DNA from 2 places in the Kitasatospora sp. NPDC036993 genome. Region 2 is predicted to be linked to the other one. Evidence: riboswitches for the same ligand, from Rfam matches in the RefSeq annotation. Region 2 holds a riboswitch; the other holds the start of a gene.

Region 1 (7,295 bases), on a different contig from region 2:
TGCTCGATGACGTCGGCGCGGACCTCCTCGGAGGCCTCGATCGGGTGACGCTCGGCCGGCAGCTCGACGTCCGACATCAGGGTGCGGGCCCAGTGGACCGCACCCGCGCCGATCATGAACAGCGCGACGCCCAGGGTCAGGCCGAGCGCGAAGTTCAGCGCGCTGACATGACCGAGCGGGAAGATGTAGACGATCCGGTCCGCGTCGATGGCCACGAACGAGGCGATGAACGCGACGGTGGCGAGCATCGAGATCACGAACATCAGCGAGACCTGACGCTCGGCCCGCTTGGCGGCCCGCTCGTCGATGTCGGTGCGACGCGGCTCGTGGGCCGGCAGGCCCGGGTCGGCGAACGGGTGGCCGTGGTCGGCCACCTCGCCGGCGGAGCCGTGCGGCTCCGGAAGCTTCTCTTCTGACATGTCGTGGCTCATGACTTCTTGGCCTTGGTGGTGTGGGCGGCGACCCAGATCGCGACCGCGATGAGCGTGCCGAGCCCGAAGATCCAGCCGAACAGGCCCTCGGTCACCGGACCGAGGCTGCCCAGGGTGAGACCACCGGGGTTGGGCTCATCGTTGGTGGTGTGGCGGACGAAGGCCACGATCTGCTTCTTCTGCTCCTCGGGCATGGTGGTGTCCGGGAACGACGGCATGTTCTGCGGGCCGGTCTGCATGGCCTCGTAGATGTGCTTGGCGTCCACGCCCTCGAGCGACGGGGCGTACTTGCCCTTGGTCAGGGCACCACCCTGGCCGGCGAAGTTGTGGCACTGGGCACAGTTGGTGCGGAACAGCTCGCCACCCTTGGCGAGGTCCTCGGGGTTGGTCGAGGTGTACTGCTCCTCCTTGGGGGTCACCGGGCCGGGACCGAGGGAGGCGACGTAGGCGGCGAGCTGGTCGATCTCGGCCTGCGAGTAGATGTTCTTCTTGCGCGGGACCTGGGCGCCGGGCTGCTGGGCCGGCATGCGGCCGGTGCCGACCTGGAAGTCGACAGCGGCGGAGCCGACGCCGACCAGGTTCGGACCGTCACTGCTGCCCTGGCCGTCCAGGCCGTGGCAGGAGGAGCAGCCCACGGCGAAGAGCTTCTTGCCCTCATCGATCGCGAGCGACTGCGCGGCGACGTCGGCCTGCGCCTTGTCGGCGGGCGCGAACGCGGCGTACAGCCCCCCGGTTGCCGCCAGGGCGAGAAGTAGGACGACCAGCGCCGCCAATGGGTGGCGCCGTCGTGCGGAGAGCTTTTTCACGGAATAACCCCGGTGTCAGGATCTGGTCGACTGGTGGGTGCACCCGGCGGCCGGTCTGGCCGGCACGAGGCTGCCTGTCTAGGGCTGCGCGCGCGGTCGGTCGGTGGGAGCGTCGGCACCGGCAGAAGCGGCCCGTCGCCGGTGAGGGCGGGGGCCGCAGCCGGTGGCCAGCGACCTGATCAGCTGGTTACTTGATCAGGTAGATGGTCGCGAACAGGCCGATCCACACGACGTCGACGAAGTGCCAGTAGTACGACACGACGATCGCGGCGGTGGCCTGCTCGTGCGTGAAGCGCTTGGCTGCGTACGTCCGTCCCAGGACCAGCAGGAAGGCGATCAGACCACCCGTCACGTGCAGCCCGTGGAAGCCGGTGGTCAGGTAGAACACCGTGCCGTACGGGTCGGAGGACAGCGAGAGGCCGTCCTTCTTGACCAGCTCGGTGTACTCGAAGACCTGACCGCCGATGAAGACCGCGCCCATGGCGAACGTGAGGATGAACCACGCACGGAGCTTCTTCACGTCACCACGCTCGGCCGCGAACACGCCGAGCTGACAGGTGAGCGAGGAGAGCACCAGGATCGTGGTGTTGACCGAGGAGAAGGGCACGTTGAGGGCGTGGGCCTTCTCGGTCCAGAACTCCGGCCCCTTGACGGAGCGGAGCGTGAAGTACATCGCGAAGAGGGCCGCGAAGAACATCAACTCGGAACTGAGCCAGACGATCGTTCCGACGCTGACCATGTTCGGCCGGTTGACCGATCCGTGCGCGTGCCCGGTTTCTACTGCTGTTGCTGTCGCCACGACGGACATTATGTCGGTCCCTTATTCCGTCTTCACGCCGGGGGGTGTCCCTCGGAGTGTCCGGTGCGTGCGGTATGCCCGCTTGGAGGCCGGTGGGGGGCCCGGACGGGGACTGAGCAGCGGCGTGTCCCTTTTCTGATGGTTCCTCGGAGGAGCCCGAGACCCCCTTGCCCGGCGCGCCGTTGCACGGTCGGAGTAGCCGCAGGAGGTAGGGGGGAGGGGCTCCGGGTCGGCCGTACGGGTGGACTGGCCGGGGTCGGGTGACGGGCCGTCCTCCGGGCGGGTGAGCCGGGGGCGCGGCGGGTTGGCGAGGAACGTGCGCGAGGGGGACTCGGCGGAGGGTGATCGGGAGTAGCATCCGGATCAGGCGAACGTGGTCCGGATCACACTTGAGGGAGCAGGGTCCATGGCGTACACGACCGATGAGACGCTCACCGTCCTCGTCTACAGCGACGACCGCAACACCCGTGAGCAGGTGCTGACGGCGCTCGGCCGCCGGCCCGCCGAGGATCTTCCGGAACTGTCCTACCTGGAGTGCGCGACCACCCCCGCGGTGCTCAAGGCACTGGAGAAGGGGGGCGTCGACCTCTGCGTGCTGGACGGCGAGGCGGTGCCGGCCGGCGGGCTGGGCCTCGGGCGGCAGCTGAAGGACGAGATCTACGGCTGCCCGCCGGTGCTGGTGCTGATCGGCCGGCCGCAGGACTCCTGGCTCGCCGCCTGGAGCCGGGCCGACGCCGCCATCTCCCACCCGGTGGACCCGGTGGCGCTGGCCGGGGCGGCCGCCACCCTGCTGCGGGCGCGGCTGGCGAAGCGGACTCCGGCCGTCCGCTGACCGACGTCCGGTGGGCGAGAAGAGCGGCCGTCGCGGCGGCTCCGCTCGATAGGCTGGCTCCATCCGTACGGACGTCCCCCCGCGCGGGGAACCGACAACAGTGGAGTCAGCCATGGTGAACGTGAACCCTGCGAACGGCGGTAGCGACCCCGTGCAGGTGGTCCGCACCTGGCCGGACCTCCTGGCGGCGCTGTTGCAGGGGGAGGACCTCGACCGTTCGTCCACCGCGTGGGCGATGGACCGGATCATGAGCGGCGAGGCGTCCCCCGTCCAGGTGGCCGGGTTCATGATCGCGCTGCGGGCCAAGGGCGAGTCGGTCGACGAGATCGCCGGCCTGGTCGACGCGATGTACGAGCACGCCGAGCCGCTGGAGATCCCCGGTCCCGCGGTGGACATCGTCGGCACCGGTGGCGACCGGGCGAAGACCGTCAACATCTCCACCATGTCGGCGATCGTCGCGGCGGCCGCCGGCGCCAAGGTGGTCAAGCACGGCAACCGGTCGGCCTCGTCCACCAGCGGCTCCTCGGACGTGCTGGAGAAGCTCGGGGTGGCGCTGGACCTGTCCGCCCGGCGGGTGGCCGAGGTGGCCGAGGAGGTCGGGCTCACCTTCTGTTTCGCGGCGAAGTTCCACCCCTCGATGCGGCACGCCGCCACCGCCCGGCGCGACCTCGGGGTGCCGACCGCCTTCAACATCCTCGGTCCGCTGACCAATCCGGCCAAGGTCAAGGCCCACGCCATCGGCTGCTTCGACACCCGGCTGGCCGGGCTGATCGCCGGGGTGCTGGCCGGGCGGGGCGCGACGGCACTGGTCTTCCGCGGCGACGACGGGCTGGACGAGCTGACCATCACCACCACCTCGCAGGTGTGGGTGGTGCGCGACGGGGTGGTCACCGAGACCTCCTTCGACCCGCGGGACGTCGGCATCGAGCTGGTCGGCATCGAGGCGCTGCGCGGGGCGGACGCCTCGTACAACGCCGAGGTCGCGCGGCGGGTGCTGGCGGGGGAGCACGGGCCGGTGCGGGACGCCGTCCTGCTGAACACGGCGGCGGCGCTGGTCGCGGTCGACCTGGGCGACGCGCCGCTCCCCGAGCAGCTGGCGGCGGGCATGGCGCGGGCGGCGAAGGCGATCGACTCCGGTGCCGCGCAGGACCTGCTGCGGCGCTGGTCGGAGGCCACCAGCCGGATCTGAGACGGCAGTTGGGGAGCCCGGGCCGGCGCACCGGCCCGGGCTCCGGTGCTGTCCGGATGCTGGATGTCCGTTTGACCGACCGCTGGACGCGGCCTAGAGTCTTCGCCAGGTCATGAGTGACAGCGCGAAGCCCCAGCTTGCTGTCCGGCAACCCTCCGTCCGTGGCGGGGTGCCCTGGGTGAGGACCGGGTCGTCACGGCAAACCGTCCGTGCGGCAAGCGCGGACACCCGACGACTAGCACTCCCGGGGGTCCCATACCCCCCAAGGAGTGCGTTCTCATGTCCCTGGCCACCGAAATCTGCGCCCCGCTCGCCGTCCTCGGCTCCGACGTCCAGGTCCCGCTCGCCAGTGGTGAGAAGGTCGGCTACGCGGCGCTCGACTACGCGGCCAGCTCGCCGGCCCTCCAGCGGGTGTGGGACGACGTCGCCGCCTACGCGCCGTACTACGGCAGCGTGCACCGCGGGGCCGGGTACCTCTCGCAGCTGTCCACCGACCTGTTCGAGCAGAGCCGCCGCACCGTCGGCGAGTTCCTCGACCTGCGCGAGGGCGACCAGGTGGTCTTCACCCGGGCCACCACCGACTCGCTCAACCTGCTGGCCGCCGCCGTTCCGGCCGGCACCCGGGTGTTCGCCTTCGAGACCGAGCACCACGCCTCGCTGCTGCCCTGGGCGCACGCCGGACTGGGCGTCACCTACCTGCGCGCGCCGCGTTCGCGGGCCGAGGCGGTGGCCGCGCTGGACGCCGCGCTCGCCGAGGCGCCCGAGGGCCCCAAGCTGCTCTGCGTCACCGGCGCCTCCAACGTGACCGGCGAGCTGTGGCCGGTCGCCGAGCTGACCGCGACCGCCCACCGGCACGGCGCCCGGGTGGTGCTGGACGCCGCCCAGCTGGCACCGCACCACCGGGTCTCGGTGCGCGAGCTGGACGTCGACTGGATCGCCTTCTCCGGCCACAAGATCTACGCGCCGTTCGGCGCCGGCGTGCTGGCCGGCCGGGCGGACTGGCTGGACGCGGCCGAGCCGTACCTGGCCGGCGGCGGGGCGACCAGGACGGTGGCCAGGGAGACCGACGGCTCGGTGGCCGTGCAGTGGCACACCGGTCCGGCCCGGCACGAGGCCGGCTCGCCGAACGTCATCGGCGCCTACGCGATCGCCTCGGCCTGCCGGGCGCTGACCGAGGCCGGCTTCGACGCGCTGGAGGCCCGCGAGGAGCGGCTGGTCGCCCGGCTCACGGCGGGGCTGGCGGAGATCCCGCAGGTCAAGGTGCTCAACCTGTTCGGCGAGGGCTCGGCCCGGGTGGGCGTGCTGTCCTTCGTCGTCCAGGGCTGGAACAGCTCGCACTTCTCGGCCGCGCTGTCCGCCGAGTACGGCATCGGGGTGCGCGACGGCCTGTTCTGCGCCCACCCGCTGGTGCGCACCCTGCTCGGGGACGAGGACGTGGCCCCGTCGGAGTGCGGTGCGCCGGAGCCCTCGCTGCCGGGCGAGCGCAGCCTGAACGCGATCCGGGTGAGCTTCGGCGCCGGGACGCCGGACGAGCACGTCGACCGCTTCCTGACGGCCGTCCGGGAGCTGGTCACGGACGGCGCGAGCTGGAACTACCGCAACGAGGGCGGGCGTTGCGTCGCGACCGTGCAGATCGACAGGGCGCGTCGGGAGGGCTGAGCCCCGAAGGAGAGACCCCGCGCCCCGCTACTCGTCCAGGCCGAGGGCGAAGGCGGCTTCCAGGTCGTGCTGGGAGTAGGTGCGGAAGGCGATCTGGGTCTCGGTGTCGGCCACGCCCGGGACCTTGTTCAGCCGGCCGGGGATGACCTCGGCCAGGTCGTCGTGGTGGCGGACCCGCACCATCGCCACCAGGTTGTAGCCACCGGTCACCGAGTAGACCTCGCTGACGCCCTCGATGGCGGCGATGGACTCGGCGATCTCCGGGATGCGGTCGACACTGGTCTTGATCAGGACGATGGCGGTGATCACGGTTCGGGCTCCTTTGTGAGGTGCCGCCAGCGTATCGGGCGTCAGCCGGGCCGTCGCGGGGGGTGGCGGACCGCGGTACAGGCGTAGAGGAACCCAGCCGAGAAGCCGATCACGTGCACCAGGTAGGCGACCCCGGGGCCGGCCGAGTGCACCGACCACCACTGCAGGGCGAACCAGAGGCCGAGCACCAGCCAGGCGGGGAAGCGCAGCGGCAGGAAGAACAGCAGCGGGACGAGGGTGGTGACCCGGGCCCGAGGGTGGAAGCGCAGATAGGCCCCGAGGACGGCGGAGATCGCCCCGGACGCCCCGATGAGCACCCGGGTGGAACCCGGCGAGTGCGCCTCGGCGAGCGCGAAGCCGTACGTGCTCACGCTTCCGGCGGCGAGGTAGAAGAGGGCGTACCTGACCCGGCCCAGCCGCCGTTCGACGGTGGGGCCGAAGACGTGGAGGAAGAGCAGGTTGCCCAGCAGGTGCAGCCAGCCCGCGTGGAGGAAGAGCCCGGTGAGGACGGACAGGGACGGGTGCTTGCCCGGGGTCGGGGCGGCCGGGCAGCCGGGGACCGGGTCGGGGGCCTCGGCCAGCTGCTCGGCGGTCAGCGGCCGTCCGGCCAGCAGCTCGGCGGGGACGGCGCCCCAGCGCTGCTCGTACCGCTGCTCCGCGCAGACCCTGGCCTGGCCGGTGCCGTACAGCGGGTTGAGGCCGGCCGCCGGGGCGAACAGGAAGACCAGGGTGTTGAGCGCGATCAGGGCGTAGCTGACCACGGGGACGGGCACCGCCGGGCGGTCGCCCCGGGCAGCGGTGTGGTCGGGGGCCGCGAGCGCCATGCGGCCAAGCATCCCTCCGGGCGCCGCAGGTGACACCGTGGTTTACGGCAGGTGGACTAGCCCGGGTGTTCAGGCAACCGGTGGTCGCGACGGCAGCCCCAGGCAATAGGCTTGGGGCGGGCATTCCCGCCTCCCGCCGCCGATGCCGGGGCTCCGGGGGGAGCGCCTGGCCCACGCAGGGATCACCCGAGAGGACCCCCGATGACCGTCCCCGCTCTGACCGCCGAGACGCGCTGGCGCTGCACCCTGTGCGGCAACCTCACCCGCTTCGACGTCACCCGCACCGCGCGGGTGACCGAGTTCCTGCACTTCGACCTGGCCGGCGGGTCCAAGGTCGAGGAGACCGAGGTACTGAGCGAGACCATCGAGTCGGTGCGCTGCCGCTGGTGCAACGCGGTCGACCAGGTCGAGCTGGTGGCCAGGCCTGGCGCCGAGAGCACGGAGGC
Region 2 (7,295 bases):
GGTCCAGGACCGGACACCGGCGGACGACTGCCGACCGACCTGTCCGGCCACCTCGCGGCACTGGCCGGGAAATCCGGCGTGTCGATCCGCGAGCTGGCGCGGCGGGCCGGCGTCAACGCCTCGACGGTCAGCCGGGCGCTCTCCGGCGAGACGCTGCCGGGGTGGGAGGTCCTCCGCTCGCTCGCCACCGCACTGGACCTGGACGAACCCGGGCGGGAAGCGCTCAGGCGGCTCTGGCTCTCGGCGACGCGGACGGCCGAACGACCGGAGCCGGTGGCCGGTGGAATGCGGGACGCCGGGCAGGCGGCACGGCACCCGAAGACCGCACCCTCCGGTTCCGACCCGGCCCCGCAGTCCCCTGACGTTCCGGCAGGCAGTCCGACCGCGGCGGCCCTCGCCCTCGCGAACCGCCTCCGCAGAACACGCCACTCCCTCGGCCTGGCACTGGCCACGGCATCCAGTGAACTCGCCCTGTCCGCATCCCGGTTGAGCCGATTCGAGAGGGGGGTCGGCCTCCCGAGCCCGAAACTCCTCGAACTCCTGGCGGACCTGTACCGCGTTCCGGCGGTCGAGCGCGATGAACTGCGTCGGCTGCGCACCGAGGCGGAGGCCCGGGAATGGTGGAGCGAGTACGACGGCAGACCGACCGGCGCGCTGTCCCGGCTGCTCTCCCTCGAACCCGTGGCGGAGTGGATGCACGTCTACGAGGCCACCGTCATCCCGGGGCTGCTCCAGACGGAGCGGTACGGCACGGCACTCGCGGAGAGAACGGCCCTTCACCACGACGAGAGCGGCATCGCCTCCCAGGCCGCGCTCCAGTCGCGCGTGGCGCTCCGCATGGAGCGGCAACGCAGATTCCTCGCCTCCGACACCAGCTCGGTGTTCCTGCTCGACGAGAGCACGCTGCACCGGAGGGTCGGGGACGCCGCGCAGATGGTGGAGCAGATAGAGCATCTGCTCCGGATGGCCGAGAAGCCCGGCATCCGCATCCGCGTCGTTCCCCTGGAGCAGTCCCTGCCCATCGCCGTCGGCTCGCTCACCCGCCTGGAGTTCCGATCCCCCGACGTCCCCGAGGTGCTGTACCACGAGGGGATCAGGACCACGGAACACGTCTTCGAGGGGGACCCGGACTACGGGGATTTCACTCCCTACCGAGAGGCGCTGTTCAGGATCACCACGGCGGCGGCGAACAGGGCGGCGAGCATGGACATCCTCAGGTCGGCCCGGGACCGCTTCGCCCGCACCTGACCGGAGCGCGGGGCTCAGGCCCTGCTCGGGGCTCCGCCCCGGAGGCGGAAGGTGGTGCGGTAGGCCTGCGGGGTCACACCGATCGCGGCGTGCAGGTGCTGGCGCAGGGACGCTCCGGTCGCGAAGCCGATCTCCGTCGCGATCCGGTCGACCGGGAGGTCGCTGGTCTCCAGCAGGTGGCGGGCACGGTGCACCCGCTGCTGGATCAGCCAGCGGCCGGGGCTCGTCCCGGTCTCCTCGTGGAAGCGGCGGGCGAAGGTGCGCGGGCTCATCCGGGCGTGCGCGGCCAGCTCCCGCAGGGCGAGCGGCCGGTCGAGGTGTTCCAGCGCCCAGGCCTGGGTGGCGGCGGTGCCGTTGGCGCCCTCCGGGGGCATCGGCTGTTCGATGTACTGGGCCTGGCCGCCCTCGCGCCAGGGCGGCACCACGCAGTGCCGGGCGATCCGGTTGGCGACGGCGCTGCCGTGGTCCGAGCGCACCACGTGCAGGCACACGTCAAGCCCGGAGGCGGCGCCGGCCGAGGTGAGCACGTCGCCGTCGTCGACGAACAACACGTCGGGGTCCAGGGCGACTTGGGGGTACATCCGACGGAAGACCTGTGCCACGGACCAGTGGGTGGTGGCGGGGCGCCCGTCCAGCAGACCGGCGGCGGCCAGCGCGAACGCGCCGGTGCAGATGGAGACCAGGCGGGTGCCGGGGCGGATCCGGGCGAGGGCCGCGCGCACCGGCTCCGGCAGCTCGGCGGTGACGTGGCGCAGGTCGTACGGCGGGAGGATCACCGTGTCGGCGCTCTCCAGCGCCTCGGGCCCGTGCCCGACGGTGATCGTGAAGTCGGCGTCGGTCCCGACCGTCCGGTCGTCCGTCGCCGCGCACGTCACCACCTCGTACGCCCCCGGCACTCCGGGGAAGACCCGGTTGGGGATGCCCAGCTCGAAGGGGTAGACGCCGTCGAGGGCGAGGACGACGACCCGGTGCGGCGGCCGGTCACCGGGGTCACGGGGTTCGATCGCAGCCATGGCATGATTCTATCGTTCTTTGGCAATCTTGCCATTTCCCAGGTCAGGGCCGTGCCGCAGGCTGGATCCATGACCAGGAACACCATGCGCACCATCACCCAGACCACCCTCGGCGACCCGGACGTCCTCCACCAGGCCGAGGCCGAGCGCCCCGAACCCGGCGTCGGCCAGGTCCTCGTGGCCGTCCACGCCGCCGGGGTCAACCCCACCGACTGGAAGCACCGCCGGCACGGCTACTTCCTCGGCCAACCCCCGTTCACCCTCGGCTGGGACGTCTCCGGCACCGTCGAGGCGGTCGGCCCCGGCGTCTCGCTCCTCGCCCCGGGCGACGAGGTGTTCGGCATGCTGCCCTACCCGCACGGCGCCGGCGCGCACGCCGAATACGTCACCGGCCCCGCCAGGGCCTTCGTGCCCAAGCCCGCCGCACTGAGCCACGTCGAGGCGGCCGCGCTGCCGCTCGTGTCGCTCACCGCCTGGCAGGCCCTCGTCGACACCGCACGGGTCCGGCCCGGGCAGCGGGTCCTGGTGCACGCGGCGGCCGGCGGCGTGGGGCACGTCGCCGTACAGATCGCCAAGGCGCGCGGCGCGTACGTCATCGGCACGGCGTCCGCCGCCAAGCACGACGTCGTCCGGGGCCTGGGCGCGGACGAGGTGATCGACTACCGCACCGCGGACTTCGTGAAGGAGGCCCGCGACATCGACGTGGTGCTCGACCCGCTGGGCGGGGAGGACCGGCTGCGCTCGCTGGAGACGCTCAGGCCCGGCGGCGTCCTGGTGTCGATCCTGCCCCAGGGCCTGGAGGGCCTGGCCGAACGCGCCGCCGAGCTGGGCGTGACGGCGAAGACCATGATCGTCGAGCACGACCAGGCAGGCATGGCGGCGATCGCCGCCCTCGCCGAGTCCGGGCAGCTGCGCGCGCACGTCTCCGGCACGTACCCGCTCGCCGAGGCCGCCGGTGCCCACGCCGAGGGTGAGACGGGCCGGGTCGTGGGGAAGCTGGTGCTCACCGTCCGCCCGTAGCGGCCGCCCTCCGCACCGCACGGCCCCGTCTGGCGCCGCGCGGTGCGGGCAGGAGGGCGGGTCAGACGTTGCGCAGCGCGTCGGTCAGGTGCTCGGCCGCCTCCAGGACGGCCCGGGAGAGCTGGGCGCCGGGGTGCCGGGTGAGCCGCTCGATGGGGCCGGAGACGGAGACGGCGGCCACCACGCGGTTGGAGGGCCCGCGCACCGGGGCGGACACCGAGGCGACGCCGGGCTCGCGCTCGCCGATGGACTGGGCCCAGCCCCGGCGCCGTACGCCGCTCAGCGCGGTGGCGGTGAAGCGGGCGCCCTGGAGGCCCCGGTGGAGGCGCTCGGGCTCCTCCCAGGCGAGCAGGATCTGGGCGGCGGAGCCGACCTTCATGGGCAGGGTGACGCCGACCGGGACGGTGTCGCGCAGGCCGGAGAGCCGCTCGGCGGCGGCCACGCAGATCCGGATCTCGCCCTGTCTGCGGTAGAGCTGGGCGCTCTCGCCGGTCAGGTCGCGCAGCTGGGTGAGGACCGAGCCGGCCGCGGCCAGCAGGCGGTCCTCGCCGGCGGCCGCCGAGAGCTCGCCGAGCCGGGGGCCGAGGGTGAACCGGCCCTGCAGGTCACGGCTGACCAGGCGGTGGTGCTCCATCGCGACGGCCAGCCGGTGCGCGGTGGGCCTGGCCAGGCCGGTCGCGCTCACCAGGCCGCCCAGGGTGGTGGGCCCGGCCTCCAGGATGCCGAGGATCGAGGTGACCTTGTCGAGCACGCCGACGCCGCTCGTGTTGTCCATGGGTGGGTACTCCAGTCTCAATGCCCGTGAGCGGCGGGTGGGTTCCGCTCACGGACGGCTCCTGGCGGGGAGCAGGGGGGGATCAGCGAGGACGGGCCGGGGAAGTCGGCCGATAGCCTGCGCCGGGCACGAGACGGGTACGCGGAAGGGCCGGGGCGGGAAGCGCCCGGGCGAAGGACAGCACAGAGAGCACCGTGTCTCCTCATCTTTTCCCGCGCCACATTGGCGGCAGGCCGGAGTTGGCACTGACCCCGGACGGCACCGGCGCGTACTTCGGACGCCGGGTCGAACGGGGAGTTGCCGGGGCTTCGTAGGGCCGGTCCCTCCACCCCTCTGGATGATTCGTTGGGAACCATACAAGATTCCCCGGGCTGGTCGCCAAATGGTTTCCGCTCCCGGCCGCGGGGGCGGCGTTGCGCCGACGGCCCGCGGCCCGGTGCGGGAAGAATCCGGCGGGGCGCGTCCGGCTCGGCGAATCCGTCGGGGCGAATCCATCGGGCCGCCCCGAGGAGGTCCGATGAACATCCCCGGTCCCGCGCCCCGCCCGGACGGCGGGACGGGCGCCGTCGCACGGGCCGGCGGCCTGCACGCCTACCAGCTGTGGCTGCACGCCGAGTACGGACCGGTCGTACGGTTCCAGCTGCCCGGCGCCGAGACCGCCGTGTCGATCGCCGATCCGGTGCTGCTGGAGGCCACCGCCCACCTCGACGAGCGGCCGCGGCGGCTGTTCTCGTTCCTGGACCCGCTGTTCGAGACGGGCAACCTCCAGACGCTCCCGGCCGAGGAGCACACCCCGTGGCGTCGGCTGCTGCTCACCACCCTGGCCGGACGGCCCTCGCACGAACGGCACTTGGCCCGTTTCACCTCCCTGGCCACCGGGCTCGCCGACCGCTGGGCCGCCCTGCCCGCCGACCACGCCGTCCGGCTCCAGCGGGAACTCACCGGTGTCTCGCTGCGGATGATCCGCGCCTTCGCCCTGGGCGGCGGGTCCGAGGACCCGACCGGCGGGGTCGACGACCCAACCGGCGTGGCCGAGGACCCGGACGGCGTGGTCGAGGCCTTCGAGGTGGTGCTCACCGACTACCTGGAACGCCTCTACCACGTCCCGTCAGGGCAGGCCCCGGAGCGGCGCGCCGAACGGACCGCCCAAGCGCTCGCCCACCTGCGGAGCACGGTCGACCGGGTGATCGCGGCGCACCGCCCCGGCCTCCCCGGCGACCGCAGCGACCTGATCGGCGCCCTCGTCGAGGCCGGCGAGAGCCCCGCGCGGATCCGCGACACCGTCCTCGCGACGCTGCTGGCCGCCCACCACACCACCGGCGTCGCCGTCTCCTGGACCCTGCACCTGCTCGCCGGGCACCCGGCGGCGGCCGAGCGCGTCACCGCGGAACTCGACCGCGTCCTCGGCGACCGCCCCGCGCCGGAGTACGCCGACCTGCACCGCCTGCGCTACCTGGACATGGCCCTGCGGGAGTCGCTGCGCCGCTACCCGCCCGGCCCCTACGGCGCCCGGCTGACCACCGACCCGCTGACCGTCGGCCGGTACACGGTCCCCGCCGGGGCGGTGGTCTTCTACCCGTTCTGGGCGGTCCACCTGAACCCCGCCTACTGGCCGGAGCCGGAGCGGTTCCGGCCCGAGCGGTTCACCCCGGAGGAGTCGGCCGGGCGTCCGCGGCTGGCCTGGATCCCGTTCGGCCTGGGGCCGCGCAGCTGCGAGGGGGCCGCGCTTGCCAGGGTGGAGGCCCTGGTGCTGCTGGCCGTCCTGCTCAGGCGCTTCCGCTTCCGGCCGGAGCCGGGCCACCGGGTGGTCCCGGTCGAACGGTTCGTCCTGTGGGCCGCCGACGACATCCGGATGCTGGTGACGCCCCGGAGCGGCTCCGGACCCCACAGCCCGGAGCCGACGGCCAGGCAGCCGTAGAACCTGGGCGACTCCCGCCCTTCGCGGCGCCGATGCGAGCGTGCGGACCGCCTGAACCACCGCGCGGACCCACCGGGTGAGCCCGACGGACCAGGTGACGCCGGATCAGGCCTCCTTCCCGGCCCCTCCGACACTCCCGGCCCGTCCGACGCTCCCGACCCCTCCGGCGTTCTCGACCTTGCCGACGCACAGCGCCCAGATGACCAGGGCGTCGATCGCGATCAGGACGACGGCCCACAGCGGGTAGTACGGCAGCCAGAGGAAGTTGGCGAGCATTCCCAGCCCCGCCACGACGACCCCGACGACGCGCGCCCAGAAGGAACCGCTGAAGACCGCCACCCCGGCCACGATCACGACGACCCCGAGGATGAGGTGGATCCATCCCCAGCCCTCGGTGTTCATCGCGTACACGTAGCTGCGGGTGACGATGAGCAGACCGTCCTTGCGAATGGCGGCGGTCCCCTGGAAGACCGCCATCATGCCGGCGGTGATCAGCATGACCCCGGCGAAGATGGTCCACCCGCTCGCGTGCGGGTAGCGCTCGGGGCCCCGGGTGGTGGGGCCGACTCCGGTAGCACTGCTGGCCATGACTCGGGCTCCTTCGGGTGGCAACCGCCTCGCGGGCACGGTGAGACGGGAGGGACAAGCCCCGTATTTCACCGTAAGACCGGACTTTCGGTTCCGCTTGACCTTGACACCGTGACAAGCCCTTCACTGGGTCCGAGGAGGTGGTCCCGATGACCAGCACGAACGAGGACACGGACACGGTGCGGGCGGCGCTCCGCGGGCTGGGACACGGCGATCCGTCGGTCCGGCTCCGGGCGGCACTCGCCGTCGGCACGAGCCCGGACGAGGGGTCCGTCGGCACGCTCGTCGAGCGGTGCGCGGTCGAACCGGAGTTCTCCGTGCGCGAGCTGCTCACCTGGGCGCTCACCCGGCACCCGGCGGCGCTGACGGTGCCGGCGCTGCTCGACGAGGTCCGCTCGGAGCGTGCCCGGGCACGGAGCCAGGCGCTGCACACGCTGTCCAAGATCGGGGACCGGCGGGCCTGGCCGGTGATCACCCCGGCGCTGCTGGCCGACGCCGACGAGGAGGTGGCCAGGTGCGCCTGGCGGGCGGCGGTCGTGCTGGTGCCCGAGGGTGCGGAGCACGGGTTGGCCGTATCGTTGGCGGCCCAGCTCGGGCGCGGCGGACACGAGACCCGGCTGAGCCTCAGCCGGGCGCTGGTCGCGCTCGGGGAGGTGATGCTGCCGGTGCTGGACGCCGCGGCGACGGACCCCGACCCCCGGGTGCGCGCCCACGCGCTCGCCACGGAAGAGCT

The links. A riboswitch is a leader RNA that binds a small molecule or an ion and turns the genes downstream of it on or off. The one in region 2 is predicted to bind S-adenosylmethionine.
Region 1: another riboswitch for S-adenosylmethionine. It lies ahead of ACZ7C5_RS24710 (aminotransferase class V-fold PLP-dependent enzyme); the one in region 2 lies ahead of ACZ7C5_RS30255 (IclR family transcriptional regulator).

Annotation. Positions count from the first base shown of each region.
Region 1 is NZ_JBVJRP010000011.1:250,786-258,080, reverse strand. Features, by position in the region: gene qcrA (cytochrome bc1 complex Rieske iron-sulfur subunit) at 1-419, opposite strand, end outside; gene qcrC (cytochrome bc1 complex diheme cytochrome c subunit) at 428-1,237, opposite strand; gene ctaE (aa3-type cytochrome oxidase subunit III) at 1,425-2,045, opposite strand; gene ACZ7C5_RS24720 (response regulator) at 2,443-2,868, shown strand; gene trpD (anthranilate phosphoribosyltransferase) at 2,981-4,057, shown strand; SAM riboswitch class IV at 4,166-4,284, shown strand; gene ACZ7C5_RS24710 (aminotransferase class V-fold PLP-dependent enzyme) at 4,337-5,716, shown strand; gene ACZ7C5_RS24705 (Lrp/AsnC family transcriptional regulator) at 5,744-6,025, opposite strand; gene ACZ7C5_RS24700 (rhomboid family intramembrane serine protease) at 6,067-6,849, opposite strand; gene ACZ7C5_RS24695 (hypothetical protein) at 7,051-7,295, shown strand, end outside.
Region 2 is NZ_JBVJRP010000017.1:146,280-153,574, forward strand. Features, by position in the region: gene ACZ7C5_RS30240 (Scr1 family TA system antitoxin-like transcriptional regulator) at 1-1,248, shown strand, start outside; gene ACZ7C5_RS30245 (GlxA family transcriptional regulator) at 1,263-2,261, opposite strand; gene ACZ7C5_RS30250 (NADP-dependent oxidoreductase) at 2,331-3,281, shown strand; gene ACZ7C5_RS30255 (IclR family transcriptional regulator) at 3,343-4,056, opposite strand; SAM riboswitch class I at 4,256-4,400, opposite strand; gene ACZ7C5_RS30260 (cytochrome P450) at 4,574-5,974, shown strand; gene ACZ7C5_RS30265 (DUF7144 family membrane protein) at 6,080-6,562, opposite strand; gene ACZ7C5_RS30270 (HEAT repeat domain-containing protein) at 6,712-7,295, shown strand, end outside.